4 regions of the Streptomyces sp. NPDC102441 genome follow, and region 2 is predicted to be linked to each of the others. Evidence: riboswitches for the same ligand, from Rfam matches in the RefSeq annotation. Region 2 holds a riboswitch; each other region holds the start of a gene.
The links. A riboswitch is a leader RNA that binds a small molecule or an ion and turns the genes downstream of it on or off. The one in region 2 is predicted to bind cyclic di-AMP.

Region 1 (7,326 bases), on a different contig from region 2:
CCCTCGATCGGAATCAGGAAGTTCACCGGCACGGAGTCCGGGTCCAGCTCGCGCAGCGAGAACACGACGTCCACCAGGTCGGCGTCGGTCTCACCCATCCCCGCGATCAGCCCCGAGCACGCCGAGAGCCCGGCGGCCTGGGCCTGCTGGACGGTGTCCACCCGGTCGGCATAGGTGTGGGTGGTCGTGATCTCCCCGTACGTCCCCTCCGAGGTGTTGAGGTTGTGGTTGTACGCGTCGGCGCCCGCCGACCTCAGCCGGTCGGCCTGGCCCTGTGAGAGCAGGCCGAGGCACGCGCACACCTCGACGTCCTCGTGCTGCCCCTTGATCGCCTCGATGGTCTGCGACACCCGGTCGACATCCCGGTCCGTCGGCCCCCGGCCGCTCGCCACCAGGCAGACGCGCTTCGCGCCGCCGGCCACCCCGGCGGCGGCGGCCTTCGACGCCTCGTCCGGCTTCAGCCAGGTGTACTTGAGGATCCCCGCCGTGGATCCGAGCCGCTGCGAACAGTACGAGCAGTCCTCGGGGCAGAGCCCGGACTTCAGGTTCACCAGATAGTTGAGCTTCACCCGCCGCCCGAACCACTGACGGCGTACCTTTCCGGCCGCGGCCACCACGTCGAGCAGTTCGTCGTCGGAGGTCGCCAGTACGGCGAGCGCTTCGTCGCGGGTCGGCAGTTCGCGCCGCAGCCCCTTGTCCACCAGCGTATTCAGCAGGTCCATGGCGTCGATCCTTACGTACGGCACCGCCTTCGGCCAAGGAGGAACCGGACAGTAGAGCCGGTCGATGCTGTGTGTATTGCCACACCCTGGCCTGTTGCGCACCCGGTTAGGGTCTGTGAGCTGCCTACAAAAGGGACCCGCTCATGTCCTATGCCCCGTTCGACTGGATCGACGACGAGGCCCGGCGCCGTGCCGACGCCGGACTCGTCCGGACGCTGCGCCCCCGGCACGCCGGGACGGAGCTGCTGGACCTGGCGAGCAACGACTACCTGGGTCTGAGCCGGAACCCGGAGGTCACCTCGGCCGCCGCCGAGGCGGCACGGACATGGGGCGCGGGGGCCACCGGCTCGCGGCTCGTCACCGGTTCCACCGCACTGCACGCCGAACTCGAGCGCGAGCTCGCCGACTTCTGCGGGTTCGAAGCCGCCCTGGTCTTCTCGTCCGGTTACGCGGCCAACCTCGCCGCCCTCACGGCGCTCTCCGGACACGACTCGCTGATCGTGTCCGACGCGGGTAACCACGCCTCGATCGTCGACGGCTGCCGGCTCGCCCGGGGCGCCACCGCCGTCGTGCCGCACGCGGACCCCGAGGCAGTGCGGAAGGCGCTCCGCACGCACGACGGACGCGCTCTGGCCGTGACCGACTCCGTGTTCTCGGTGGACGGGGACGCGGCCCCGCTGGCCGGACTGGCCGACGTCTGCCGCGACGCGGGCGCGGCCCTCCTCGTGGACGACGCGCACGGACTGGGGGTCCTGGGCGAGGGCGGGCGCGGCGCGCTCGCGGCCGCCGGCTTGGCGGGTGGCGAGGGGGTCGTGGCCACGCTCACCCTCTCCAAGTCGCTCGGCAGCCAGGGCGGAGCGGTACTCGGCCCCGCCCGGGTCATCCACCATCTGGTCAACACGGCCCGTACGTTCATCTTCGACACGGGTCTCGCTCCGGCGGCCGTCGGCGCGGCACTGGGCGCTCTGCGCCTGCTGCGCCGCGAACCCGCGCGCGCGGCGAGGGCCGGGGCGGTCGCCTTCGAACTGCACGGCCGGCTCACAGCGGCCGGACTGACCGCGGTGCGCCCCGACGCCGCCGTGGTGTCGGTGCGCGCGCCCTCGGCGGAGTCGGCGGTGCGCTGGGCCGCCGACTGCCGCTCGGCGGGGCTCGCGGTGGGCTGTTTCCGGCCGCCGTCGGTGCCTGACGGGATCTCCCGGCTGCGGCTGACCGCCCGGGCCGACCTGACGCAGGATCAGATCACGACCGCCGTGAGCACGGTCCTCACGACGGCGCCGCCGGCCGTCAGCTGACCGGGGCGCCGTGCAGACCGGCGACGAAGGACGTCCACGCCGTCACCGAGAAGCGGAGCGGCGGCAGGCCGGTGTTCTTGGAGTCCCGTACCGCGAGCCGGCCACCGCCGAGCGGCGCGGTCTCCACGCAGTTGTTCATTCCGGTGCTGCGGCTGCTGCGCCGCCACCTGGGTGCGGGCTGTGCGAAACGGTCGGACATCGTGCCCCCCTCGGGCAGTCTGAAGGTTCCGCCTGATCGCCGCGGCCTAGTGCGGCGATCAGGTCCAGCGAACGCTCCGGCGACAGCGCGTGAGCCTGCATCGTGCGGAAGGCCGAGCTGTACGCCTCAAGGTCTTCTCTCCGCTCCAGATAGAGACTACTCGTCAAGTGGTCAAGAACGACCACATCCAGATCAGAAGTGTTCGGAAAGGAGAAGATAACGAAAGGTCCGGTGAGGCCGATATAGCTCCCGGCCTCGAACGGCAGTAACTGGAGCGTCACGTGCGGCAGTTGTGCGGCCTGCGCCAGATGGCGCAGCTGCGCCTCCATGACCTGGGTGCCACCGACCCCACGCCGCAGTACGGCCTCGTCGAGTACGGCGCTGAGCCGCAGCGGCCGGGGCGCGTGGAGAACGCTCTGGCGGGCGAGTCTGACCTCCACCAGGGAGTCGAGCTGTGCGGGCGGCAGCCCGTCCAGCGAGGACCGGGTCACCGCTCGCGCGTAGTCGGCGGTCTGCAGCAGGCCCGGGACCACCGAGGTCTCGAGCGTGCGTGCGGCGTCGGCCTGGGACTCCAGGCTGATGAAGTCGCGGTACTGGGGCGGAATGAGTCCGCGATAGGCATGCCACCAGCCGCTCCCGCCTCCGCCGGCCGACCCGGCGAGCGTCTGGAGCAGGGAACGTAACTGCCGGTCGTCCACGCCGTAGGCATCCAGGAGCCGAGTCACGTCACGGGGTGTCACCCCGCTGGCCCCCGTCTCGATCCGGCTCACCTTCGACTGGTGCCAGCCCAGCATCCCGGCGGCGTCCCGGCTCGTGAGTCCCGAGGTGTGACGCAGGCTGCGCAGTTCCTCGCCGAGCTTGCGACGGCGTACCGCAGGTCCGTTGCGCATCGCGGCCTCCTCCCGTTCGTACGGAGAGCCGCCCCGGGCGGGTCCGGCTCGGAAAGGGGCCAGTGTTACGCCCGTGCACGGCTCAGGGCGCAGAGTTCACCGTAATGAGCGACAGATATATGCACATCCTGGTGGATCGCCGTCATCCGGGGTGCCATCGGTGGCAGTCTGGCGCGAAGCACAATCCAGGCCGGCCACGGGGCGGTCGGGGCAGGAAAGGGACGGCGTCGCCATGGCAGACCATCAGGAAGCAACCGTCACTCTGCCGAGCGATCCGGCCTCGGTCTCCACGGCCCGGAGATATGTGGCCGGGGTGCTCGCCGAATGGGGCCTCGCCGAGGACGGGGACACCGCCGACACCATCCGGCTGATCGTCTCGGAACTCGCCACCAACGCCGTGCAGCACACCTTCGGGCAGTCACCCACCTTCACCGTGGACCTCCGTCTCGACCGGGACGTGGAGTTCTATCTCGGCGTGACGGACAGTCATCCCCGCTGGCCCCAGCGGCTGCCCGCCGCGGTCCGCCAGGACAACGGCCGCGGCATGGTGATCATCCGGGCCCTGACGAAGGAGCACGGCGGCCGGCTCAGCGTCAGCCCCACCCCGGACGGGGGCAAGACCGTGTCGATCGCTCTTCCCTGGCCGGTTCCCGCGCAGGCCTGACACCGTCGGGCGGGCCGCCCGCGCAGAACATGGCCGCCCGCGCAGAACATGGCCGCCCGCGAGGGGCAGGGCCGCCCTCAGACGGCCGAGGCCCGGCCGAAGCCGCTGCGCAGCAGTGCCATCAGCGTCGTCGCCGCAGCGGTGTTTCTGTCTCCTCGGTGCGCCACGGAGATCGTCCGCCGGAAGGCCGCGGGTTCCAGGCGCCGGACGGCGAGCGGCGCCGGGGACATCGCGGCCACCATCTCCGGAACCACGGCGACGCCGATGCCCGCGCTGACCAGGGCGCAGACCAGTGCGTAACCGGGAGACTCGCACACCACCGCGGGGGTGGCGCCCGCTTCGGCCAGCGCACGCTCCACTCCGCGCCGAGGAGGGTGACCGGGCGCGCTGCTGATCAGCGGGCGGCCCGCGAGCTCGGCCACAGGCAGCGGGCCGCTGCCCTCGGCCAGCATCTGGCCGAGTGCGGTGACCAGCACCAGTTCCTCGACGAGCAGCGGCTCGGCGGACACCCCCGCCGGCAGGGGGTCGGCGGTCGCAGGCTCGTACGCGTGGGTCAGCGCCAGGTCCACATCGCCCGCCGCCACGGCGGCGACCCCGGCGGGCGGCTCGTAGTCCGTGACGGCCAGCTCCACGTCGGGGTGGGCACGCCGGAAGGCGGTGAGCACCGGCGGCAGCAGGTGGATCCCCGCCGTCACGAACGTGCCCACCCGTAGCCGCCCGCCCGACAGCCCCGCGAGCCCGGACAGCTCGTGCCGTGCCCGGTCCATCTCGTCCAGCACGCGTCTGGCCCGCCCCGCCAGCAGCTCACCGGCGGCGGTCAGCCGTGCCCCGCGGTGGTGGCGGACCAGGAGGGCGGTTCCGGCTTCCCTCTCCAGCTTGGCCAGCTGCTGCGAGAGCGCGGGCGCGGTGTAACCCAGCCGCGCCGCGGCGCGTGTGATGGATCCGGCCTCGGACACCGCCACCAGCGCGGCCAGCCGTGTCGGGTCGAACATTAAGCGTTCCTTTTGGCAGACCCAGAAGATTGCAAGTACATGCTAAGGGCCCCGGTCGGTCAGGGTGGACCCATGGACGCACAACTGCTCGCCTTCGTCGCCGTGGCCGCGGGAATGGTGGCGCTTCCCGGCGCCGACTTCACCGTGGTCGTCCGTAACGCGCTCGCATCCCGGCGGTCCGGGCTCGCCACCGCGGTGGGGGTGGCCGGAGGGCTCGTGGTGCACACCGCGCTGGCCGCCGCCGGGCTCGCCGCCGTGCTCGTGACGGTGCCCGCACTGTTCCGCACCGTTCAACTGCTCGGTGGCGCGTACGTGCTCTACCTCGGGCTGAGCGGCCTGTACGCGATGCGGCGACGGGGCACGGCTTGGGCCGGGGCCGATACCGAAGAGGACGAGGACAGGGCGCCGGGACCGGGGAGGTCTCTGCGCCAGGGCTTCCTGACCAACGCCCTCAATCCGAAGGCCCCGGTGCTCTTCCTCAGTCTGTTGCCCCAGTTCGTTCCCGAGGGCAGTCCGCCCCTGCCCAGGACGCTGCTGCTGGCCTCGGTGGTCGTCGTCCTCGCGCTCGTCTGGTTCCCGGCCGTCGCCCTGCTGGTGGACCGTATGGGGCGGTGGCTGCGCCGGCCGCGTGCCACCCGTGTGATCGAGGGTGGCAGCGGCACGGCGCTCACCGCGCTGGGACTCGTGCTGGTGGCGGGCCCCCTGCTGCACTGAACCGCGAGGGGAGGAGTGTCAGCGGACCCTCCCGTACCAGGCGCTTCCGGACCAGATCTTCTCCAGCCGCACCACGGCACCGGTCTTCGGCGAGTGCCAGATCTTCCCGCTGCCGGCGTAGATACCGACGTGGTACACACTGCGGCCGGCGTGGAAAAAGACCAGGTCGCCGCGTTTCCGCTGCGACCTGGAGATATGGCGGGTCTTGTTGTACTGCTGTTGAGCCGTGCGGGGTAGTTTCTTGCCCGCTTTCTTGAACGAGTAGAGCGTGAGCCCGGAGCAGTCGAACCGATGGGGGCCCGTGGCGCCCCATCTGTAGGGCGCGCCCTTCTTCGAGGCAGCGATCTTGAGCGCCTGCGTGGAGTGGGCGGCTGCCTCGGCGTCGTTCACGAAACCGGGAGCCATCATGGTGGTGCCTACGGCAAATGTCAGAACCGAGGCCGTACCGGCCCGGGCGAACAGAGACGGGACATGAACCTGCGCAGTCATGCGCAACCCTTCGTCAGCCGCCTGTGAAGGATGACCTGTCGGGTTCGGGCTGGCGAAGTTGCCCGGCCGCGCGAAGCGGCTTCACCCCGAGGGCCGTCCGGATCTCCGGTCGGCCCGTTGCGCTCGGGTCCTCCACTCCTGCCGATCCACTTCTGTCGACCAGGCATCCGGACGGCGGCAGGACTCGGCGTCCGCCCGGACCGCCCCGCCGCGGTGGCGGGGGCTTGTCGTCCCAGGGATCTTTACTCACGCGCCGCCGGATTTCCTTGTGAAAGTGGTGATATGTGAGAGTCGTCACGACTGATCCGATCGGGTGGACGCGGCCGGTCCGGAGCCGCGACGGCTGTGCGGGACCAGCCGCGCACCAGGGGCGGAACGATGGATGTCGCTCAGTGTCCGCGCTTGTCGCGCAAGTTGGGCCGTCCCTCGGGCGGGGGAGCGTCTACGCCGATCGAGCGAGGGAAACTCATCGGCCGGCCGGGCGTGTCGAAAAGACGCACCGAAAAGCCGGTCCTGTGGTCGAGTCGGGCGGCGAAGCGCTCAACTCGATGACCCGGGAGGGACGGCGACCCGTCCGGCGCGACGCTCGCCGTCCAGTAGCCGCAGTGCCCTGGCCAGGGTGTGCGCGTGGATCTGCGACTCACCCCGCTCGTGCATCAGCACGAGGGCGTCGCGAAGGGCGGTGGCCCGGGACGCGAGGGCCTGTGCCGCGCGGAGCGCTCCGTACGTGTCGCTGCCACGGGCGGGGTTGATGCGGCCGATCTGGTCCAGCACCTCCAGGTAGCAGTCGATGAACTCGGACTCGGCGCGGGTCAGGGCGGGAAGCGGCGGGAACTGGGGTGAGAGCATCGGGTGTTCACCTCGAGGGACGCGGCGGCTGGGACGGCGTGCGGTTCTCCATGACGTGGTCCACCAGTCCGAACGCCAGGGCGGCCGGGGCGTCGAGGATGGTGTCCCGTTCGAGGGCGGCGCTGATCTCCTGTGTGGAACGCCCGGTGTGCCGGGCCAGCATGGCCGTGAGCGTCTCGCGCTCCCGCATCAACTCACGGGCCTGGATCTCGAGATCGGAGGGCTGACCCTGCACCGGCTCGTCCAGGGAGGGTTGCTGAATGACTACCCGGGCGCCCGGCAGTGCATGTCGGCGTCCGGGTGCGCCGGCCGCGAGCAGCACCGCGGCGCCGGCACCCGCCTGGCCCAGGCAGAAGGTCTCCACCTCGCAGGCGAGGTAGTGCATGGTGTCGTAGATCGCCGTCATGGCGTTGAAGGTGCCACCGGGCGAGTTGATGTACAGGGACAGGGGTCGGTCGGGGTCCGCGTGCTCCAGGTACATGAACTGCGCGATCAGGTCGGTCGCCGCGGTGTCG
Region 2 (7,326 bases):
ATGTACTGCCGCATGGGATACGCGAGGGCGACCACCAGGGAGCAGACGATCAGCGCCAGGAACGCCGCCCGCCCGGTGAGCCGTGAGCGGCGGGCCTGGCGGCGGCTCTGCGACCGGTAGACACGGGCCGCCGTCTGCTCACCGAGCAGCCGCAGCCTGGTCGTGGTGGAGAACCGGTCGCGCTCCTTCCCGGCCATGTCTCACGCCTCCCCGTTACGCACGTCCGTCCCCGCACACGGTACGGGACCGGATGCGGGGACGGACGGAGGCTGGTGCTCCGGACTCGGGCTGTCAGCCCTCGTAGCGGAACCGCGGGAACGCCGAACGCCCGGCGTACACCGCGGCGTCGTCGAGGATCTCCTCGATGCGCAGCAGCTGGTTGTACTTGGCGACGCGGTCCGAGCGGGCCGGGGCACCGGACTTGATCTGGCCACAGTTCACGGCGACGGCGAGGTCGGCGATGGTGACGTCCTCGGTCTCACCGGAGCGGTGGGACATCATGCACTTGAGGCCGTTGCGCTGGGCCAGCTCGACGGCGTCCAGGGCCTCGGTCAGCGAACCGATCTGGTTGACCTTGACGAGCAGGGCGTTGGCCGAACCCTCCTCGATACCGCGGGAGAGGCGCTCGGGGTTGGTGACGAACAGGTCGTCGCCGACGATCTGCACCTTGGAGCCGAGCCGCTCGGTGATCGTCTTCCAGCCCGCCCAGTCGTCCTCGTACAGCGGGTCCTCGATGGAGACCACCGGGTACGCGGAGACGAGCTCCTCGTAGTACTCGGTCATCTCGGCGGCCGTGCGGGACTTGCCCTCGAACTCGTAGACGCCGTCCTTGTAGAACTCGGACGCGGCGGCGTCGATCGCGACCGCGATGTCACGGCCCGGGACGTAACCGGCCTTCTCGATGGCCTCGATGATGAGGTCGAGGGCGGCACGGTTGGACTCGAGGTCGGGGGCGAAGCCGCCCTCGTCACCGAGACCGGTGGACAGGCCCTTTTCCTTCAGGACCTTCTTCAGCGTGTGGTAGACCTCCGAGCCCCAGCGAACGGCCTCGGAGAAGGACTCGGCGCCGATCGGCGCGATCATGAACTCCTGGATGTCCACGTTGGAGTCGGCGTGCGAGCCGCCGTTCACGATGTTCATCATCGGCACGGGCAGCAGGTGCGCGTTCGGACCGCCGAGGTAGCGGAACAGCGGGAGGTCGGACGCCTCGGACGCGGCGTGCGCCACGGCCAGCGAGACACCGAGGATGGCGTTGGCGCCGAGGGAGCCCTTGTTCTCGGTCGCGTCCAGGTCGAACATCGCCTGGTCGATGAGGCGCTGCTCGGTGGCGTCGTAACCGACGAGCTCCGGGCCGATCTGCTCGATCACGGCGAGGACGGCCTTCTCGACGCCCTTGCCCATGTAACGGTTGGGGTCGCCGTCGCGAAGCTCAATGGCCTCGAACGCGCCGGTGGAGGCGCCGGACGGAACAGCAGCACGTCCCGTGCTGCCGTCGTCGAGGCCAACCTCGACCTCGACCGTGGGGTTACCCCGGGAGTCGAGGATTTCCCTGGCTACGACGACGTCGATGGACGGCACGAGGCATCTCCTTCTGGGATCTGACACTGGTTGTGCAGGGTCACTGTGGCCTTGCGCCACGAGCCTAACCGGCTCGGCACGCTCCGTCGGCCGTCCGCCCGCCTCCCGGGACGAAAAAGGACCCAAGAGCCCGCATTACGGGCAAATCTCTGCACCCGCCGGGGCCGGACACGACTCCGGCCCGGCGCACGGGGGGTCGGCGCGCCGGGCCGGAGCCTCCGGGGCAGGAGGAGGACCCCGGTGCTTTACGACTACTTCAGGTGGAGCTGCTGACCCGGGAAGATCAGGTCGGCTTCGTCGACGATGTCGCCGTTCAGCTTGAACAGCTTCTCCCAGCCGCCCTTGACCTTCTTCGTGTCAGCGATCTTGCTGAGGGTGTCCCCGGCCTTCACCTTGTACTCGCCGTCACCCTTCTCGACCTTCTTGCCGGTCGGGGTGGTGACGGTCTTCTCGGGGGCCGTGCGCTTCTCGCTGCGCGTGGTGGGCTGCTCGGCCTTGCGCTCCGGCGTGGCCTGCGGGGCCGTGTCGCCGTTCTTCTCCGAGCCGGTGTCGACACCCGGGTCCACACCGTCGTTCGACAGCCCGCCGGCACCGGCGCAGGCCCAGGCGCCCGGGCCCTGCAGGTCGAGGAGCTTCTCGGCGGCGGCTATCTGCTGGTCCTTGCTGGCCAGGTCCGCGCGGGAGGCGTACTGCGTACCGCCGGCGGCAGCCCAGCTGGACGCCGAGAACTGCAGCCCGCCGTAGTAGCCGTTGCCGGTGTTGATGGACCAGTTGCCGCCCGACTCGCACTGGGCGACGGCGTCCCAGGTGTCGACGGAGGCGGCGGAGGCGCCCGTGGCGCCCATCAGCGGTACGACGACGGCGGCACCGGTGACACCGGCCAGGGTGGCGACACGGGCGGCCTTGGACGGGCGACGGTGCTTGCCCTTGCTGGAAAGCAGCATGGTTCTCCTCACCGACGCCTACGAGGTGAGCTGTCGGGTTCGGGCCTGTGAGTTGCCCGGCCGCCCTCACTCTCGGACGACTTCACCCCTAGCCGTACCTCGACCCGTCTTCCGACGGCCGGGTCCGGCGCTTACCTGGGTCCCCCGCTCCTGCCTACGGCGCTTTACGCGTCGTTCCCTTCGGCCGACGGCAGGATTCGGCGTGACGGTCGAAGGTGCCCGCGGTGCGAGCGGCTCCGACCGTAAACACACGCAACCCCCACATTCAAAGATGGACATAACGACCAATCAGCCCGTAACGGCCCGATGTGGAGGGTCGTTTTCGCAGGTCGGAGCCAATATGGACGGACCGGGCGCACCGGGCGCACCAGTTGAAGCAAAGAGACCCATGTCTCACTTACGCATAAGTGGACATAGGCCTCTGAACTGCCCCCGTTTTCGGGGTGTTTTCCCGCTTTGATCAGTTGGTGCCGGCGGTCTCCGCCTTGGCGCCCTTCGCGTCCGACCTGAGGTCGAGGACCTGGCCGGGAAGGATCAGATCCGGGTCGGAGCCCAGCTCGCCCTTGTTGGCCTCGTAGAGGCCGGTCCAGCCACCGACGAGCCCCTGCGCGTCGGCGATCGCCCAGAGGTTGTCGCCCTCGCGGACGGTGTACGTCCCCTCCGCGCCCTGCCGCGCCTCGGATTCGCCGCGCGAGGCGTGCCGGCCGGAGTCGCGCCCGTCGCCCTGATTCGGCCCGGTGGTCGCCTCGGGGGCCGGCGTGCCGCGGTGCTTGCCGGCCGTCGTGCCGTCCTCCTCCGGGACACCGGAGGTCTCGGAGGCCTCGGGGGACGGAGTGGCGGACGGCGACGTGCCGGTCTCGTCGCCCTCGTCCGCCGCGCCGTCCTTGCCGGCCTCGCCCTTCGCGTCGGAGTCGTCGGAGCCGTCGGAGCCGTCCTCCGAGCCATCCTCCGAGCCGTCCTTGCCCTCAGCCGTGTCCGCCGCGTCCGACGCCTCCGGCGAGGGGGTCTCGGACGGGGTCGCGCTTTCCGAGGGCTCCGCCGACGGCTCGCCGCCCGGGTCGACGCCGGGCAGCCCCTCGTCCAGGGCGAGCCCGGAGATCACCGAGCAGCTGGCCCACGCCTGGGGGCCCTTGTCGTCCAGGATCTTCTCCGCGACCTCGATCTGCTGCGAGCGGCTGGCGAGGTCGGCACGGGGCGCGTACGCCGTGCCGCCGTAGGCCGACCAGGTGTCCTCGGAGAGCTGCAGGCCGCCGTAGTGGCCGTTGCCGAGGTCGGCACTCCACATGCCGCCGCTCTCGCATTCGGCGACCCGGTCCCAGGTCGACGCGTCAGCGGCCTGAGCGCCCCCGGCACTGAGCAGCGGGATGGCAATGGCCGATCCGGTGACGCCTGCGGCGACGACGATGGCGGGTGCCTGGCGAGGGCGACGGTGTCTGCCGGTCGCGGAGCCCATGGGATTGCCTTCCGTGTGACTGACATGTGACGGGTGAGTCGAACGGTGAACCTAGCCGTACTCGAACGTGTGTCACAAGTCGATGCAGCGGAGATCACGTGAAAGTCACAGAGTTGACAGGCTGTCACCTTTCTCGGCCGGATCCCCGGGGCCGAACTCGACGGGCAGTGTGCGTAGTCCACGCATGATGAGTCCGCCGCGCCGGCGCAAATCGGCAGGTTCCACAGCAAGCCGCAGGTCGGGAAGGCGCCTCAGCAGGGTCGCCGGCGCCACCTTCCCCTCCGGCCGGTCCGGCGGAGCCCCCGGGCGGTAGTGGATCCCGTGCCCGTATCCGAGGTGCTGATTGTCACTCCGCGCGAGGTCCAGGGTGTCCCCGTCCTGGAATCGCTCCGGGTCCCGGTAGGCGCAGCGCAGGAGCTCCGCGGCCGCCGGATACCGTCGTCAGGTGAACCACACCCCGTCGCCGGAACTCTTCACCTGGGAGTTCGCCACCGACCCGTATCGCGCGTACGCCTCGCTCCGCGAGCACAGCCCCGTGCACCGCACCACCCTGCCCAGCGGTGTCGAGGCCTGGCTGGTGACCCGCTACACGGATGCCCGGCAGACCCTCGCCGACAGCCGCCTGTCGAAGAACCCGGCGCACCACGCCGAAGACGCGCACGGGAAGAGCAGAACCGGCATCCCCGGGGAGCGCAGCGCCAACCTCATGACGCACCTGCTGAACATCGACCCGCCCGATCACACCCGGCTGCGCAGGCTCGTGTCCAAGGCGTTCACCCCGCGCCGCGTTGCCGAGTTCGCACCGCGAGTGCAGGAGCTGACGGACCGCCTCATCGACGGCTTCGCCGACCGGGGGAACGCGGACCTCATCCACGACTTCGCCTTCCCGCTGCCCATCTATGCGATCTGCGACCTGCTCGGAGTCCCGAGCGAGGACCAGGACGACTTCCGGGACTGGGCAGGGATGATGATCCGGCACGGTGGCGGCCCTCGCGGCGGAGTGGCCCGGTCGGTGAAGAAGATTCGCAACTATCTCGCCGAACTGATCCAACGCAAGAGGGAGAAACCCGGCGACGACCTGATCTCCGACCTGATCCGGGCAAGCGACCATGGCGAGCACCTCACCGAGAACGAGGCCGCCGCCATGTGCTTCGTCATCCTCTTCGCGGGTTTCGAAACCACCATCAACTTGATCGGAAACAGCGCCCACGCGTTCTTTCACAACCCCGCGCAGCGCTCCGTCTTCCAGGATGCTGTCGACCGGGGTGACGACGCCCTCCTGGATACCGGCATCGAGGAGCTGCTGCGCTTCGACGGCCCGGTGGAAATGGCCACCTGGCGCTACGCCACCGAGGCGCTCGAAATCGGCGGGCAGCAGATCCGCGAGGGCGATCCGGTGTTGGTCGTACTCGCTGCGGCTGACCGTGATCCGGCACGCTTCGAGGAGCCGGACACCCTCGACCTCTCCCGCCGCGACAACCAACACCTCGGGTACGGGCACGGCATCCACTACTGCCTGGGCGCCCCGCTCGCCCGGCTGGAGGGCCGCACCGCGCTGGCGACCCTGTTCCGTCGTCTGCCGGATCTTCAGCTTGCCGTGCCCGCTGACGACCTGCGGTGGAGGGGTGGCCTCATCATGCGCGGCCTGCGCACGCTGCCGGTGGAGTTCACGCCCCGGTGACGGCCCGGAGGCCAGGCCCGCGAGGGCCCGTCCCGTATCAGGTCCGTGGCGAACTCCCAGGTGAAGAGTCCGGGCGCCGTGTCGGGCGCGGGGGCCGTGCCGGGGCTGTCGTTCACTCCTCGGCGCTGTCCGGAGCGGCCTCGGGGCTCCCGAGCCCCTCCGCCGCCCGGATCGCGTCCCGGTAGGCGCGGGCGGCGGCCCGCAGGGCGGCTTCCGGGTCGGCGCCGTCCTGTTCGGCCCGTACGGCGAGGGCGAGGAGCCGGTAGCCGACCCCGTCGCCCTCGGGGAGCGCGGCGTCGAGACCCGCTGCACGGGCCCTGCTGCCGAGCTTGGCGGCCAGTGCCAGACCGGGCTGGCCGAGCGGCACCCCGTCGGTCACCGACTCGCGCTGCTTCTCGATCGCCTTCGTACGGAGCCAGTGCGCGCGGACGTCCTCCGGGGTCTCGGCGGTCTCGTCGCCGAACACGTGCGGGTGACGGTGGATCAGCTTCTCGACGATCGTGGCCGCGACGTCGTCGATACCGAACGGCTCCTCCTGGTCCTCCTGCGCGATACGGGCGTGGAAGACGACCTGGAGCAGTACGTCGCCGAGCTCCTCGCGCAGTTCCCCGCGGTCGCCGTCCTCGATGGCCTCGACCAGTTCGTACGCCTCCTCAATGGCGTACTTCGCGAGGCCCTCGTGCGTCTTCTGCGAGGTCCACGGGCATTCGAGCCGGATCCGGTCCATGACCTGGACCAGATCGAGGAGCCGCGCGCCGGGCAGGTCGTACGAACCCGGCAGCAGCTCCAGGTCCGGCATCTGCACCCGGCCCGAACCGCCGAGCCGGGCCAGGCCGTCGGTGAGCGGCTGATTGCCCTCGCCGCCCACCAGCACCACCACGGTCCGGCCGCCCGCGCAGTCGTCCACCAGCTCCTCGGCCGAGGGAGCGGTGTGCTCCACGGCCACCCCCGCCTCCCGCAGATACGGCAGCTGCGGGTGGCCGGACTCGGCGCACAGCACCCGGTCGGCGGCCCGCAGCGTCTGCCAGGCGGGCCAGGACAGCAGACCGGGGGCGACCCGGTGGCTGGCGGTGAGCAGGACGATACGGCCGGGGTCTTCAGCGTTCACACCCCGAACCTACCTCCGGGTGCCCCAGGTGTTCTGTCCGGTCGAGGTCAGGCGCCTGCCTCCGGCTCCTGCCCCTGGACGGGGGTGACCTGGGTGATCCACGGGGCCTTGTAGGTGCTGAGCTGGACCTTCTGGTCGTCCCAGCTGCCGTAGCGCGGGTTGACGTCGATGCGCAGCGCCTTCGACGCCGCGGTGAGGCTCTGGCCGACCTGCTGCACCCCGGTGGGGTCCTGCAGATCGGCGCCGAGCGCCTGCGCCAGCTTCTGGAGCTGGACCTCCTGGCGCAGACTCGCCTCGATCTGGCCGGGCGCCACCCAGCGCTGCTCCAGCATCAGCGTCCGCACGCCCTGGTCCCCGCCGGACTGCTGGGCGGCGGCGCTGCGGATCTGCTGGATCTCCTTACGGCTGACGCTCACGCCGGCGTCCTCGGCGGCACGGTCCAGGACCTGCCCGAAGATCAGGCCGGACAGCTTGACGCGGTTCAGCTGGCCCGATTTCGCCACCAGTTCCTCGGACCGTTCGGAGTCCTGCTGCGCGGTGCGCACGTCGGCCGCCTGCGCCT
Region 3 (7,326 bases), on a different contig from region 2:
GTCGGGATCGCCGAGCAGCATGCGACCGTGTCCGCCGCGGGGCTGGCCACCGGAGGCCTGCACCCGGTCGTCGCCGTCTACGCGACCTTTCTCAACCGGGCGTTCGACCAGCTGCTGATGGACGTCGCCCTGCACCGGTGCGGAGTGACCTTCGTCCTGGACCGGGCCGGTGTCACCGGGGCCGACGGCCCCTCGCACAACGGGATGTGGGACATGTCCGTGCTCCAGGTCGTCCCGGGCCTTCGGATCGCGGCCCCGCGCGACGCCGACCGGCTGCGGGAGGAGCTGCGGGAGGCCGTCTGCGTGGACGACGCGCCGACGGTGGTCCGGTTCCCCAAGGAGTCGGTGGGGGAACCGGTCGTGGCCGTCGGGAGGATCGGCGGGATGGACGTCCTGCACCGGGCCCCGGACCCCGACGTCCTGCTGGTGGCCGTCGGGGTGCTCGCCCCGGTCTGTCTGCAGGCCGCCGACCTGCTCGCCGGATCCGGGATCCGCTGTACGGTCGTCGACCCGCGCTGGGTCAAACCGGTCGACGAGCAGCTGCCCGCGCTCGCCGCGCAGCACGAGCTGGTAGCGGTCGTCGAGGACAACAGCAGGTCGGGCGGGGTCGGCTGGGCCGTCGGGCAGGCGCTGCGGGACGCCGGTGTCGACGTACCGCTGCGGACGTTCGGCATCCCCGAACAGTTTCTCGCGCACGCGGGGCGCGGTGAGGTGCTCGCCGAGATCGGGCTCACACCGGTGGAGATCGCCGGAAGCATCAGCGCGGCGCTCGATCGCCGCGCGGCAGCGGGAGAGCGGAACATGCCGAAGGAGAACGGGGCATGAAGGACGAACAGCCGGGCTTCGATCTGACGCGGCTCCTCGCGGAACGAGGCGCCGAACGCTACGAGCTGCACACCCGGCACCTCAACCACCAGCTGCCACGGATGCTCCACACCCTCGGTTTCGACAAGGTCTACGAACGGGCCGAGGGCGCGCACTTCTGGGACGAGGACGGCAACGACTACCTCGACATGCTCGCCGGCTTCGGCGTGATGGGTCTTGGCCGGCACCACCCCGTCGTACGCAAGGCGCTCCACGACGTCCTGGACGCCTCGCTCGCCGACCTCACACGCTTCGACTGCCAGCCGCTGCCCGGGCTGCTGGCCGAGAAGCTGCTGGCGCACAGCCCGCACCTCGACCGGGTGTTCTTCGGCAACAGCGGCACGGAGGCGGTCGAGACCGCGCTGAAGTTCGCCCGCTACGCCACCGGCAAGCCGCGGATCCTCTACTGCGACCACGCGTTCCACGGACTGACGACCGGCTCGCTCTCCGTCAACGGTGAGAAGGGCTTCCGCGACGGGTTCGCGCCCCTGCTGCCCGACACGGCCATCGCGCTCGGCGACCTCGACGCGCTGCGGCGCGAGCTGAAGCGCGGTGATGTGGCCGGGCTGGTCGTGGAGCCGATCCAGGGCAAGGGCGTCCACGCCCCACCGCCCGGCTTCCTGCGGGAGGCACAGGATCTGCTCCACCGGCACAAGGCCGTGCTCATCGCCGACGAGGTGCAGACCGGTCTCGGCAGGACCGGGGACTTCTACGCGTACCAGCACGAGGAGGGTGTCGAACCCGATCTGCTCTGCGTCGCCAAGGCACTCTCCGGCGGGTACGTGCCGGTCGGGGCGACGCTCGGCAAGGACTGGATCTTCAAGCGCGTCTACTCGTCGATGGACCGGGTCCTCGTCCACTCCGCGAGCTTCGGCTCCAACGCCCAGGCCATGGCGGCCGGGCTCGCCGTCCTCGCGGTGATGGAGCAGGAGGAGACCGTCGCGAACGCGCGTCGCACCGGTGATCTGCTGCGCGAGCGGCTCGCCGCGCTCGTCGGCCGCTACGAGCTGCTGCACGAGGTGCGCGGCCGGGGCCTGATGATCGGGATCGAGTTCGGCCGGCCGTCCTCCCTCAAGCTCCGCAGCCGCTGGACGATGCTGCAGGCCGCCCGCAAGGGGCTCTTCGCGCAGATGGTGGTCGTTCCGCTGCTGCAGAAGCACCGCATCCTCACCCAGGTCTCCGGCGATCACCTGGAGGTGATCAAGCTGATTCCGCCGCTGGTCATCGGGGAGCCCGAGGTCGACCGCTTCGTCACCGCCTTCACCGCCGTCATGGACGACGCGCACAGCGGGGGCGGGCTGATGTGGGACTTCGGCAGGACGCTGGTGAAGCAGGCCGTCGCCAACCGCTGAAAAGGTTTTTGCCTCTGAGGCAAATTATTTGCCTCAGAGGAAAGGCCCTGGCCCAATGGGGGTATGAATCCTCCTGACGGAGGGGTGGCCGAGGAGCTCCCGGGGATCGCGCCACGCCTGCGTGACCTTCGGCGTAACCGCGGCCTCACCCTCGAGAGCGCGGCCGGCCGGGCGGGGCTCTCGCCGGCCCACCTCTCCCGGCTCGAAACGGGCCGCAGGCAGCCCTCGCTGCCGATGCTGCTCGGCCTCGCCCGTGTCTACGGTACGACCGTCTCCGAGCTCCTGGGCGAGCTGCCGCCCGAACGTGACGCGATCGTCCGCGGCGGCCCGATCGAGGGCACACCGGGCGGCAGCGGAGGGGGCGGCTGGCTCTACCGGCAGGCGGGCGGAGCGGGCCGCGCCATGCAGGCGCTGCACGTCCGCGTCCCGTACGGCACCGAGGGCGACCTCGTGCGTGTCCACCCCGGAGAGGAGTGGCTGTACGTCCTCGACGGCCGGCTGCGGGTCGTGCTCGGTGAGACCGTGCACGACCTGGACCCGGGTGACAGTGCGCACTTCGACTCGCTCACCCCGCACCGCATCGCGGCGCTCGACACCGGTGGAGCGCGCCTGCTCTTCGTCCACACCCTGCTGCAGAGCCCGGCCGCCGAGCTGTGTCCGGGCAGCGGGATCCACAGGCTCTGATCACGCACACCCCACCGCGCGCACCCTTGCCACCCCGGCCCGAGCGGCCGGAAGAGAGGACTGGCATGTCCGATTCGGAGTACTACGATCCGCTCACCCCGCGCAGGCCGAAGAGCAAGGACACGCAGGAGCGGCGGATGCCCCGTGGCGTCGTGATCCGGCTCTTCGCCTATCTGGTGGCCGGACACGTCGTCGCGGGGTTCCTCTTCCTGCTCTTCACCGTGGCGGGCAAGGGCTGATCCCCGGCGTCACGCGTCCTCGACGAGGCGCTCGCGCAGCCTCGCGCGGGTCTCGTCGCTGATCTTCAGCCCTTCGAGGAGATAGCGGTCCGTGCCGCCCCAGACCTCGTCGATGGTGTCGAAGGCCGCAGCCAGGTACTCGGCTCGGGCGCCGAAGAGCGGATTGAGCAGCCCCATCACCTCGTCGGACATCCCGACCGGCGAGGAGTCGCTGCGTCGCACCTTGTAGCGGCGGTGCGCGTCGTTCGACTTGAGGTAGTCGGCCTCGATCGCCTCCTTCTCGACGCCGACCGCGAGCAGTGAGACCGCGACCGAGAGGCCGGCCCGGTCCTTGCCCGCCGCGCAGTGCATCAACGCCGGCACGCTGTCCTCGGCCAGCGCGTGGAGCACACGGCTGTGTTCGGCGGTGCGGTCCTTGATGATCGAGCGGTACGAGGCGACCATCCTCGCCGTGCCCTTGCCGTCTGCCAGGATCGAGCGCAGCTGCTGGATGTTCCCGTCGCGCACCAGCCGCCAGAACTCCGCGCCGTCCGCCGGGTCGGAGAGAGGAATGCTGACATTCCGGACGCCGGGCAGCTCCACGTCGAGACCGTCGAGCTTGTGGTCGGCCGCGTTACGGAAGTCGAAGACCGTGTGCAGGCCGAGCCCGGAGAGGAAGGCGGCGTCGGCCTCGGTGGCGTGGGCGAGGTGGCCGCTGCGGTAGAGGCGCCCGTACCGCACGGCGCGTCCGTCGATGGTCGGAAGCCCGCCGACGTCGCGGAAGTTGCGGACACCGGTCAGTTCGACGTCCGTCGGCTCAGGGCCGACCGGCGGGACCTCTGGCAGCTGCGTCACAAGGGCTCCTGGAGTGTCGGGCGTCGGCGCCGCTCGCCGACGGGGGCACGCCCGCGACGATACGACATGGCTGCATCGGCCAACCGTCTCGGTCGTCGTGGTCCCGATTTCTTGGATGGAGCGACGGTTCCGCGATGTCCGTATTGGTGTATTTGATGAAACATGCCCTGCTTGTACGGGAGATGGGGGCAGGTGAGTGAGCGGGATCATATCCGTGACGGTGCGTGGTGAAGATGCCAAGGGGTATTCCGGACGCCGTGCGGAAAGCCAAGATCCGTAATCCACGGAGTGTGACGGGAATTCCGCGCGTAAATGAAGCGCTGATTCCGCTTCGGAATCAGCCGCTTGTTCGCGGCATCCCGGCTCGCTTACGGTCACGGTCAATCCGGACGGAACGCCTAATCCTGCCGCTGCCCGGAATCCGCACCGACTCACGTGTGGCAGGAGCGGGGGAACCAGGTAGGCCGCCGGCCGGAGGGATCCGGTACGGCTCGGGGTTAAGTCGCGCACCACGCGGCCGGGCATCTCCAGCCCGAACCCGACAGCTCACCTCGCAGGCGCCGGAGAGGAAATCCTCATGCCCACAAAAGGCAAGCACCGTCGTACGAAGACCGGCCCGATCTCCCGAGGCGTCCTTGCCGCAGGGACCGGTGGCGCCGTTCTCGCCCTCCCGCTGATCGGCGCCACCGGCGCCCACGCGGCAGAGCAGGCCGCGCCCGCAGCCGAGTCCGCCGCCCCGCACAGCGCCCCCGCCTCGGCGGCGAAGAGCGCCCCGAAGACCTACTCGGTGGTCTCCGGCGACTACCTGGCGAAGATCGCGGCGGACAAGAAGGTCAAGGGCGGCTGGCAGAAGCTGTACCAGGACAACCGTGACGTCGTCGGCGAGAACCCGAGCCTGATCGTCCCGGGCATGAAGCTGACCCTCGGCGCCAAGGCGTCCGGCTCCGCCGAGTCCGCCCCCTCCAAGTCCGCCCCGTCGGCGGCGAAGAAGGCCGCCCCGGCCGAGAAGACGGCTGCTCCGGCCGAGGAGACCGCCGCGAAGACCGCCGACTCCGGTGCGTCGGAGAGCGACAGCTCGGGCTGGGCCACCCCGGTCGAGAGCCCCGACGTCACCACGCAGTACCGCGCCTCGGGCGCCAGCTGGTCCAGCGGCTATCACACCGGCTCCGACTTCCAGGCGGCCTCCGGCACCAGCGTCCGGTCCATCGGCCCGGGCACCGTGGTCTCCGCCGGCTGGAGCGGCTCGTACGGCAACGAGGTCGTCATCCAGCACAGCGACGGCATGTACTCCCAGTACGCGCACCTGTCCTCGCTCGAGGTCTCGGCCGGCCAGACCGTCACCGGCGGCCAGCAGATCGGCCTCTCCGGCACCACCGGCAACTCCACCGGCCCGCACCTCCACTTCGAGGTCCGGACCGGCCCGAGCTACGGCTCGGACGTCGACCCGATCGCCTACCTGCGGTCGCACGGCGTCTCCATCTGAGACAACCCCGCCTGAGGGCGGGGGAGAGGGGCGGTGCGCGACTGTGCACCGCCCCTCTCCTTATTCCGGCTTTACCAAAAACTGACCGGGTGGTCTTTCTCACCACCCGTCAACCCCTTATTACGGTCGCGTAGGTCACAATCGAAGGTGCAAGATAAACCCTTGTGGCAGACGATTCGAGAAACAAACAACGAGGCATCATCGGGTCGTACGCAGCGATTGGCGACAGCTTCACCGAGGGCGTCGGCGACCCCGGCCCCGGCGGGACGCTCGTCGGCTGGGCGGACCGGTTCGCCGTCCTCCTCGCGGACCAGCTCCCGGTCCCCGATGCGGTGGTCGGCCCCGCGGACGACCCGCACGGGAATTTCCGTTACGCCAATCTCGCCGTACGCGGACGCCTCCTCGACCAGATAGTCGAGGAACAGGTCCCCCGCGCCAAGCAGCTGGCACCTGATCTGGTGAGCTTCTGCGCCGGCGGCAACGACATACTCCGTCCCGGTTCCGACCCGGACGACGTGGCAGAACGCTTCGAGCGTGCGGTCGCCGAGCTGGCACAGTCGGTCGGCACCGTCATGGTCACCACCGGCTTCGACACCCGTGGCATCCCCGTGCTCAAGCACCTGCGGGGCAAGATCGCCATGTTCACCGCACACGTCCGGTCCATCGCCGACCGCTACGACTGCCCGGTGCTGGACCTGTGGTCCCTGCGGTCCGTGCAGGACAGGCGGGCCTGGGACAACGACCGGCTGCACCTCTCGGCGGAAGGCCACACCCGGGTCGCGCTGCGCGCCGCCCAGGTCCTGGGCCTCGATGTGCCGACCGACCCCGACCAGGTGTGGCCCCCGCAGGCACAGCGCGGGACGCTCGAGGTACGGCGCGACGACATCCAGTGGGCGCGTGAGTATCTCGTCCCGTGGATCGGCCGCCGGCTGCGCGGGGAGTCCTCCGGGGACCACGTCGAGGCCAAGCGCCCCGATCTGCTGCCGCTCTGACCCCGCCGGCCTTTCGTCAGCGGCTGACCTCTCGTCAGCGGCTGACGAAGGGAAGCGGACGCCGGGCCGGACCCGGGGACACGACCCCGTCCGATACGGGCACCCGCATCGGACGGGCGGGTATCCGCTCCAGCACGCCACCCGCGAAGACGTCGTACAACGGCAGTGACTCCAGGTGCACATAGCCGATGTGGCAGTCGCACACATCGAGCGGACAGCCGCGTGGGCCGAGCGAGTCGCGATAGCTGCCGTCGTAGAGATTGCCCAGCTCGGCGCGGACGAAGTGACAGCGGCGCACCGTCCCGTCACCGTCCACCGAGATGACCGACTCGCCCGTCCGGCAGGGCAGTCCGGCCGAACGGTGCGGGTTCCTGCTGTAAGGGAACAGCGGGTCCAGAGCCGTCCAGCGGTCCGCCTGCTCGTCCGTGTAGGTGTGCCCCTCAGCCGCGTTGACCCAGAGATACACCTCGGGCGGCAGCGCGGACCGCAGCCGGCGGGCCTCCTCCAGATGCTCGTCGAGACCGACCACCCCGACGCTGTACCGCACCCCCAGGGCGGTCAGCTCACGGCACCGGCCGAGGAACCGCTCGTACGGTGTCTGGCCCGGGTGGTACGTGCACCACAGGGCGACCTTGTCGCGATCCGCCCCGGCCAGCCAGCCGGTACGGCCGCTGAGGTTGGTCTGGATGGCGACCCGGCCGACGTGTTCCAGCCGCGACAGCTCGACGATCGCCTTCCGGTACCAGGACCGCACCAGGCCCTCGCCCCACGGGGTGAACAGCACCGACAACCGGTCACCGGTCTGCGCGGCGGCCCACGCGGTGAACCGCTCCAGGGCCGCGCGGTCGGTCCGGAGCTGCTCCCCGCTGTCCCGTCGC
Region 4 (7,326 bases), on a different contig from region 2:
CGATGTGCACGCTGGTCGACTTCACGCGGGCCGTGGCCTGCATGCCGACCTCCAGCCCCAGCTCCTCCACGGCTTCCCGGGTCAGCAGTGAGACGAGCCGGTGCGGGCCCGCCTGGATCTCGACCTGGGCCGCCACGTCACCGAGCTTCACCGCGGTGACGATGCCGGGAAAGGCGTTACGCGCCGAGGTGTAGGGGGCCTCCTCGTCGACGGGGGAAGCCTGGCCGACCTCGATCGAGAACGCGGCCAGATCACGGCCGTCGATGAGGCGGCGCCCGCTCCCGTCGCGATGGGTGGCGACCCGGCCGGCGTCCGCCCAGCGGCGTGCGGTGTCGGGGCTCACGCCGAGGAGACGGGCCGCCTGCCCGATGGTGTAGGTCTGCATCTGCCACACAGTACGTAACCGCTCAGTGCGGCTTCCAGCTGAGCTTGCCGCCACCCACCCAGCGGACGGTGGCCGGGTCCTCGAGGTCATGGACCGGAATGTCGGCCGCGGCGGCGGCGATCAGCACATCCGTCATGCCGGTCGCGCTTCCGATCACCTCTCCGTCGATCTCCACGATGCGGAAGGGCGGGTCCCCGGGCTGGACGGGCAGGACGGTGATCCGGGGGGCCGGGGTGCGAGGACTTCGAGTCATGGACGGATCGGTTCCACGCGGACACTCCCGGTATGCCCCTGGGTATCGGCTGTGAGCCGTATGCCCGTTTTGAGATATTTTTTGAAATTAATCCCGTAATCCATAAAAGGCCATTTCGTGTGACCTGGGGGCTTCGCTCAGGCGCAAATCGCCCGAATCGGACTCCGTGACCAGGGTCACCTTATGCCTTGCGGACGCGGGGACGCGGCAGTCGGTTCCCTTCTGTGCCAAGAGAAATGGGTGACGTGATGTGCGGTGGATTACATGAATTCACGAGAATTGATCTTGCGAATGAATTGTGATCATCGCGCCAGGCTTGTTCCTTTCCCTATTTCTCGCCTACGGTCACCATCACTCCGGGCGGAACGCCGAATCCTGCCGCCGCCCGGTTACCCGACCACTTCTCGTACGGCAGGAGCGGGGGACCCAAGTAAGCGCCGACCCGGTTTCCGGAGCGGCTCGGGGTGAAGTCGCATTCGTATGCGGCCGGGCATCTCCAGCTCGAACCCGACAGCTCACTTCGCAGGCGACGGAGAGGAATTCAGCATGCCCGAAAACGGTAAGCACCGTCGTTCCAGGACCAGTTCACTGACTCGCGGCATCATCGCCGTGACCACGGGCGGAGCCGCTCTGGCCCTCCCCGTGATCGGCGCGACGAGCGCCTTCGCGGCCCCGGCCCAGCCGGCCGCCGTCGAAAAGGCCGCGACGTCGACTGCCGCGACCGGCAAGGGAATTGCCGCGCAGAAGTCCGAGTCCGCCACCTATTCCGTGATCTTGGGTGACACACTCGCGAAGATCGCACGCGAGCATTCCGTGAACGGTGGCTGGAAGGCCCTGTACGAGGGCAACCAGAAGGTTGTCGGCGGAAACCCCGACCTGATTCACCCCGGCCTGAAGCTGACCATTGGTGGCAAGGCCGAGAACAAGTCGGCGGACAAGGCCGAGAGCAAGTCGGCGGACAAGGCCTCCGCTTCGTCCGACCGTGCCGAGAAGAGCGGTGACCGCGCCGACCGTTCGGAGCGCACGAGCACCTCCATCGCCGCAGAGGGTGCGCCCGCCGCCGAGGCCGCTCCTGCCGCCGAGTCGGTCTCGTACACGAACGACCTCGACGGCTGGATCAAGGAGTCGCTCGCCGTCATGGCCGAGCACGGCATCCCCGGCAGCTACGAGGGCATCCACCGCAACATCATCCGCGAGTCCGCGGGCAACCCCCAGGCCATCAACGACTGGGACATCAACGCGATCAACGGCGTCCCGTCCAAGGGTCTGCTGCAGGTCATCGACCCGACCTTCCAGGCCTACCACGTGGACGGCACATCGACCGACAGCTACGACCCGGTCGCCAACATCACGGCCGCGTGCAACTACGCGGCGGACAAGTACGGCTCCATCGACAACGTCTTCGGGGCCTACTGAGCCTTGCCGAGGCGGAACCGCTGACGCACGGGCGTGTGACAGACGGACAGAAGTGACGGGTGGTGCGGGTTCGGCGGAACCCGCACCACCCGTCGTCCGTTTTCCGGCACGGCACGGCACGGCACGGCACGGCACGGCACGGCACGGCACGGCGGCACGCGTCCGGAGGCCCCGCTCGGCGGCGTCACGGCCGCCGACAGGCCGGGAGAAGTCCCGGTGACTGGTCTCGTACAGGTTCGTCGTCCATACTGCCCGCCGTGGAGCAGCGCATAGATTCGAACAACAAGCCCGAGTTCGCCGCGGGGACAGACCCGGCGTACATCCCCGGCCTGACGGCCCCTGTCCCCGCGCGGACGGAGGCGGAGGAGGAAGCGGAGAAGGCGGCTCCCCAGGAGCCCGGAGAGGCCCGGGAGACCCAGGAGGCCGGGGCCGTGGACGCGGCCGACACGGAGGCGGTCGTGGACGAATCCGCGGCGGCCGGCGATGCGGCGGCCGAAGACGACGGGGCGGCAGCCGAAGCCGACGATGCCGCCGGGCAGGACGACGCGGCCCCGGCGGACGGGGACGCCCCGGAGGCCGAGGAGGCCGATGCCGTGCCCGGGGACGCCGATGGCGAGAGCGGCCCCGTCTTCGAGGTCAGCGACCGGCGTGGATCCATCAGGGTGGACGCCGATGGCGTCCGCTTCCGGCTCGACGACCAGGAGGCGGAGTTCGACTGGACCGAGATCGGCGCCGTCGAGACCAAGACCGGGCGCTTCGGACGCAGGTTCACCGTGACGGTCCATCTGTCGAGCCGCCGGTGGTTCAACGCCGAGGTCGAGGCCGGGGCCCGGAGCGACCTGAAGACATGGACGGCGGAGCTCGACGAGGCGCTGGACGCCTACTTCGAAGAGGCCTGACCTCCAAGGTCACCGCTGCGCACCGGGCCGGTCCTCGGCCCGGTGCGCGGTATGCCGTGACGCTTCAGGCTCCTGCGGCCGTGCCGAGCACGACCGACCGGGTCAGATGGCGCGGCAGGTCGGGGTCGAGGTCACGGGCCACCGCGCGGGCGATCGCCAGCCGCTGGACCCGGACCAGGTCGGCCGGCGGGTCCAGTCCGCTCCACCCAGCGCGCCCCGGTCGCCAGCACCTGTTCCCGCAGCCCTTCCGGGGCGGAGCCGAACATCCAGGTCGCCGTTCCGGCCGAGGCGATACTGATGGGGCCGTGGCGGTATTCCATGGCCGGATACGACTCCGTCCAGGACAGGGACGCCTCCTTCATCTTGAGTGCCGCCTCGTTGGCCGGCCCGACCGTCCACCCGCGCCCCAGGAAGCTGAACCGGGTGCAGCCGACGAGCCCTTCGGGCAGCGGCTCCGCCAGCGCGGTCTCCGCGTCCCGTACGACGTCCTCGGTGTGCAGCCCGAGACGGGCGCGGAACGGCGTCAGCGCGGTGGTCGTGAACATCGTCCGGATGACGGACCGCTCGTCGGCGAAGTCGAGGACGACCACGTCGTCGGCCGTGCCATCACCGGGGTGCGCGGGTCGGCGGTCACGGCGACGGTCCGGGTGGTGCCCCGCAACCGGGACAGCAGGCCGAGCACCTCCGTGGTCGTTCCCGACCGTGTCAGTGCGACGACCCGGTCGTAGGTGCGCCCGAAGGGGAACTCCGAGGCGGCGTACGCGTCCGGCTCGCCCTGCCCCGAGTCCTCGCGGAGCGAGGCGTAGGCCTGGGCCATGTAATACGACGTTCCGCAGCCGACGACGGCGATGCGCTCGCCGGTGCCGGGCAGGGCCGTCTTCCGGTCGGCGGCGACGTCCGCGGCGCGGCGCCAGCACTCGGGCTGGCCGGCTGTCTCGGTCTCGACATGCGACAGGTCCGCACTCCGCTTCCGCTGCTAGGCGTATCTGGTGGGAAGGGGATGGATGAAAACGACGCCCACGTGTTCAATTCTGCATGTTGGATGGGGTATTCGAGCAAGAACAAGCAAAGTGTTCACGCCTCCGTAATCCAAGGAGCATCGGTTTTCGGCCATGCTCGGTGGGTAGTCGACCCCATCCGGTTCTGTGGTGGCCGTGTGGGTATCCGTCGCGCGGCGGGGACTCGGTGGCCGACATCCCGCGCATCAGGCGGAAAATCCCCCGTGATGACCCTCCGGGGCGACCCCGGACGGTCACCGGTCGGTGGTGAGAGGCCTCGGTGAGGGGTGATTTTGCGCCATCGGGTCCGCATGTTGGCCGAGTTCGAACGCGCGCCCGGATCCCGGTCGGCATAATCAGCCCATGTCGATCACGGGTGGGGACGTCGTTGACCTCGGCAGGGGCCTGTACGCCTGGCTGCCGCCGAAGCGGGGCTGGGGCCTGGCCAACTGCGGCCTTCTCGTGTCGCCGCGCGGGGCGCTGTGGATCGACACCCCGTACGACACGATGCTGGCGGGCCAGTTCCTGGTGGAGAGCCAGAAGCGGCTGCCCGACGGCGTGGACATCGACCGCGTGATCGTCACCCATGCCAACGGGGACCACTTCTGGGGTGCCGGAGTGCTTCCGGACGCGGAGATCATCGCGACCCGCGAGGCCCGGGAGCACATCCACTACGACCCCACACCGCCGCAGCAGCACGCCCTGGTGGCCGGAAGTGATCCGTCCACACCTCTAGGCGCGTACCTCGGCCGTCACTTCGGAGTCTTCGACTGGTCGGCCACCGAGACGGTACGGCCGACGACCTACTTCACCGGCGAGCTCGAACTGACCCTGGGGGAGTACACGGTCCAGGTGTCCTCCCTGCCGCCCGCGCACACGGCGGGTGACCTGATCGTGTATCTGCCCGCGCAGCGCACGGTGTTCAGCGGAGATGTCATCTTCTCGTCCACCGCGCAGCAGCCCGGGGACCATCCGGTGCACTGGGTGGGGCCGCTGAGCAATGTGATCGACGCCTGCGAACGCGTCCTGGCAACCGGTGCCGAGGTGATCGTCCCAGGGCACGGACCGGTGCTCGGCCCCGCCGGAGTGCGGAGTCACATGGTCTACCTCGCGTACGTACGCGACCGCGCCCACGCCCTCCACGCGGCCGGTGTGCCCGCCGTCGAGGCGGCCCGCCGGGTGATCGCCGAGGGCCGGTACCCGGCGCTCGGCCTGCCCGAGCGGCTCGTGGTGACCATCGGGAGCGAGTACCGACACCTGGACGGTTCCGAACTCCCTGGTGTTTTGCAGGTGATGGCCGACGTGGCCACCGTCGCCCAGGAGACCGACGCTGCCGCCGGAGAGCCGGCGTGACGGCCCGCAGGTGCGACATCCGGACGTCCCGCACCGGCGCGGGCTGTCGACCGTCCCCGACAACAGAGACGCGGTGACGCCGTGTTTGCATGGATCGTGGCCCTGATCGCCGTCGGTGTGGCGATATGGTCGGCCGTACGTATGCATCAGGCCAGGCTGGGAGCGTACGGCGCCTCGGCGCACGCGGAACTGACCGAGCGGCAGGCCAAGGCGGCCGAAGCACGCACCCTCGCCCTCACCGAGGAGATCCGCCAGCTGGCCCGGAAGCGGATACCCGCCGCGGCCACCGCACTCTCCCACCGGGCCGCGCCCGTTCCCGGGCTGCGGGAGGCCGCCGGGATCGAGGGTGACGCCGCACGTCTGCTGACCGAGGCCGTACAGGCCGCGCGTACGGCGGTCCTGGAGGAACGCGGACGCGTCGACGCGGCAGCGCGGTCGGCCATGCGCGGCACCTCGGCCAAGATCCAGTCACTGCTCAACCAGTCTCAGCACCTGCTGCACGAGCTCCAGCACGAGTACGACGACCCGCGGATCCTGCAGCTCGACTTCCGTAACGAACTGGCGCTGCGCCGGACCCAGGCCACGGCCGTGCTCTGCGACGCCTGGCCCGGACTCGCCCGGCAGAACTCCTCGCTCGTCGAGGTCGTGCTCGGCGCCCAGTCCCGGGTCCCGGGCTACGAGCGGATCAAGGTCGCCAACCATCTGCGCCAGGAGCGGCTCGCGCTGGTCGCCAGGGCCGCCGAGCCCCTCGCGATCGCACTCGCCGAACTGCTGGCCAACGCGACGGCGTACTCCCACCCGGACACCGAGGTGCCGGTGACGGTCCAGCAGACCGCGGGGCGCGGGGCCCTGATCCTGGTCGACGACGCCGGGATCGGCATGGACGACGACGCGTTGAAGCGGGCCCGCGCACTGCTGTCGGGCCCCTCCGAGGTGCTGCTCACCGAGCTGGGGGACCCGCCGCAGACCGGCTTCGCCGTGGTGGGGCGGCTCATCGCGCGGTACGGCTTCAGCTGCCACATCGAGTCGTCGCCGTACGGGGGGATGCGCACGATGCTGCGCATCCCGGCCCATCTGCTGACTGTGATCGACGACGACCGCACCCTGTCCGTGCTCGCGCCGAAGCCGGTGCACGCACGTGCCGAGCCGGCCGAGAGCCCTGAGCCCGCCACGGCGGCCGGGCCCGCCGCCGCCCCTGCCCCCGCCACGTCGGCCGTGCCCGGGCCTGTGGCCGAAAGCCCTGAGCCCGTGACCGTGCCGGTGCCGGTGCCCGCCGAGCCTGCCCCCGCCGAGCCTGCTCCCGTCGCCGAGGAAGCAGCGCGTCCGGCGGCAGACCTGCCCACCCGCCGTCGCAGATCCCGCCGGACCGCCTCACCCGGGGCGTCGACGGTTCGGCAGCAGCCGGAGGCTGCGCCCGCGCTCCGTACACCCGAGCAGGCCGGAGCGGCCTGGACCGCCCTCCAGGAGGGCACCCGCAGCGGCAGGGAGGCGCCCGCGCCACCCCCGCAGGCGCCCTCAGCATCCCCATCGGACGACCAAGGAGACGACGAGACGTGAGCACCACCCCCACCGCCGGTGATCTCGCCTGGGTGCTGACCCCGCTGCTGGAGCTGCCCGGCGTCCAGCACGCCGTGGTCGCCACCGGCGACGGACTCGTCGAGGGCGCGTCGCCCGGCCTGGACCGTGCGTCCGCCGAGCGCGTCGCCGCGATGACCGCCACCCTGCACGCGGCTGCCCGTGCCTTCACCACCGCGTTCACCGAAGCCGAGTCGCCGCGCCTGGCCCAGACGGTCGTGGAGTCCGATCTGGGTTTCGCCGTCGTCGTGCCGGCCGGCAAGAACACGACGCTGGCCCTGTTCGCGGCCCCCGACGCACATCTGGGCAACATCGCGTACCAGATGCAGGTGCAGGTCACCGCGCTGACCAGGGCCATGCACGCCCCCACCCGCCAACCGGACGCTGCCACCCGGCCATGACCCCCGGCCCAGGCCGCCGCCTGATACCCCCCTACCTGGTCACCGG

Region 1: another riboswitch for cyclic di-AMP. It lies ahead of ACIREO_RS27500 (C40 family peptidase); the one in region 2 lies ahead of ACIREO_RS30205 (transglycosylase family protein).
Region 3: another riboswitch for cyclic di-AMP. It lies ahead of ACIREO_RS08340 (peptidoglycan DD-metalloendopeptidase family protein); the one in region 2 lies ahead of ACIREO_RS30205 (transglycosylase family protein).
Region 4: another riboswitch for cyclic di-AMP. It lies ahead of ACIREO_RS19930 (transglycosylase SLT domain-containing protein); the one in region 2 lies ahead of ACIREO_RS30205 (transglycosylase family protein).

What each region holds. Positions count from the first base shown of each region.
Region 1 covers NZ_JBIWKH010000013.1:206,960-214,285, reverse strand. The annotation lists gene bioB (biotin synthase BioB) at 1-722, opposite strand, end outside; gene ACIREO_RS27530 (8-amino-7-oxononanoate synthase) at 866-2,014, shown strand; gene ACIREO_RS27525 (DUF397 domain-containing protein) at 2,007-2,213, opposite strand; gene ACIREO_RS27520 (helix-turn-helix domain-containing protein) at 2,150-3,103, opposite strand; gene ACIREO_RS27515 (ATP-binding protein) at 3,336-3,767, shown strand; gene ACIREO_RS27510 (LysR family transcriptional regulator) at 3,845-4,759, opposite strand; gene ACIREO_RS27505 (LysE family translocator) at 4,832-5,473, shown strand; gene ACIREO_RS27500 (C40 family peptidase) at 5,492-5,962, opposite strand; cyclic di-AMP (ydaO/yuaA leader) riboswitch at 5,966-6,138, opposite strand; gene ACIREO_RS27495 (hypothetical protein) at 6,503-6,811, opposite strand; gene ACIREO_RS27490 (ATP-dependent Clp protease proteolytic subunit) at 6,819-7,326, opposite strand, start outside.
Region 2 covers NZ_JBIWKH010000015.1:170,543-177,868, reverse strand. The annotation lists gene ACIREO_RS30215 (septum formation initiator family protein) at 1-197, opposite strand, end outside; gene eno (phosphopyruvate hydratase) at 292-1,578, opposite strand; gene ACIREO_RS30205 (transglycosylase family protein) at 1,830-2,522, opposite strand; cyclic di-AMP (ydaO/yuaA leader) riboswitch at 2,523-2,694, opposite strand; gene ACIREO_RS30200 (transglycosylase family protein) at 2,983-3,975, opposite strand; partial or broken gene ACIREO_RS30195 (cytochrome P450) at 4,081-4,392, opposite strand; gene ACIREO_RS30190 (cytochrome P450) at 4,421-5,656, shown strand; gene ACIREO_RS30185 (nucleoside triphosphate pyrophosphohydrolase) at 5,769-6,764, opposite strand; gene ACIREO_RS30180 (SurA N-terminal domain-containing protein) at 6,812-7,326, opposite strand, start outside.
Region 3 covers NZ_JBIWKH010000003.1:460,785-468,110, reverse strand. The annotation lists gene dxs (1-deoxy-D-xylulose-5-phosphate synthase) at 1-825, shown strand, start outside; gene ACIREO_RS08360 (aspartate aminotransferase family protein) at 822-2,216, shown strand; gene ACIREO_RS08355 (helix-turn-helix domain-containing protein) at 2,280-2,900, shown strand; gene ACIREO_RS08350 (DUF6126 family protein) at 2,966-3,139, shown strand; gene ACIREO_RS08345 (tyrosine-protein phosphatase) at 3,149-3,973, opposite strand; cyclic di-AMP (ydaO/yuaA leader) riboswitch at 4,388-4,546, shown strand; gene ACIREO_RS08340 (peptidoglycan DD-metalloendopeptidase family protein) at 4,551-5,456, shown strand; gene ACIREO_RS08335 (SGNH/GDSL hydrolase family protein) at 5,621-6,448, shown strand; gene ACIREO_RS08330 (STM4011 family radical SAM protein) at 6,483-7,326, opposite strand, start outside.
Region 4 covers NZ_JBIWKH010000008.1:332,125-339,450, forward strand. The annotation lists gene ACIREO_RS19920 (molybdopterin-binding protein) at 1-385, opposite strand, end outside; gene ACIREO_RS19925 (hypothetical protein) at 408-638, opposite strand; cyclic di-AMP (ydaO/yuaA leader) riboswitch at 995-1,180, shown strand; gene ACIREO_RS19930 (transglycosylase SLT domain-containing protein) at 1,185-2,054, shown strand; gene ACIREO_RS19935 (hypothetical protein) at 2,312-2,953, shown strand; partial or broken gene ACIREO_RS19940 (SIS domain-containing protein) at 3,018-3,908, opposite strand; gene ACIREO_RS19945 (MBL fold metallo-hydrolase) at 4,315-5,304, shown strand; gene ACIREO_RS19950 (ATP-binding protein) at 5,386-6,861, shown strand; gene ACIREO_RS19955 (roadblock/LC7 domain-containing protein) at 6,858-7,280, shown strand; gene ACIREO_RS19960 (DUF742 domain-containing protein) at 7,277-7,326, shown strand, end outside.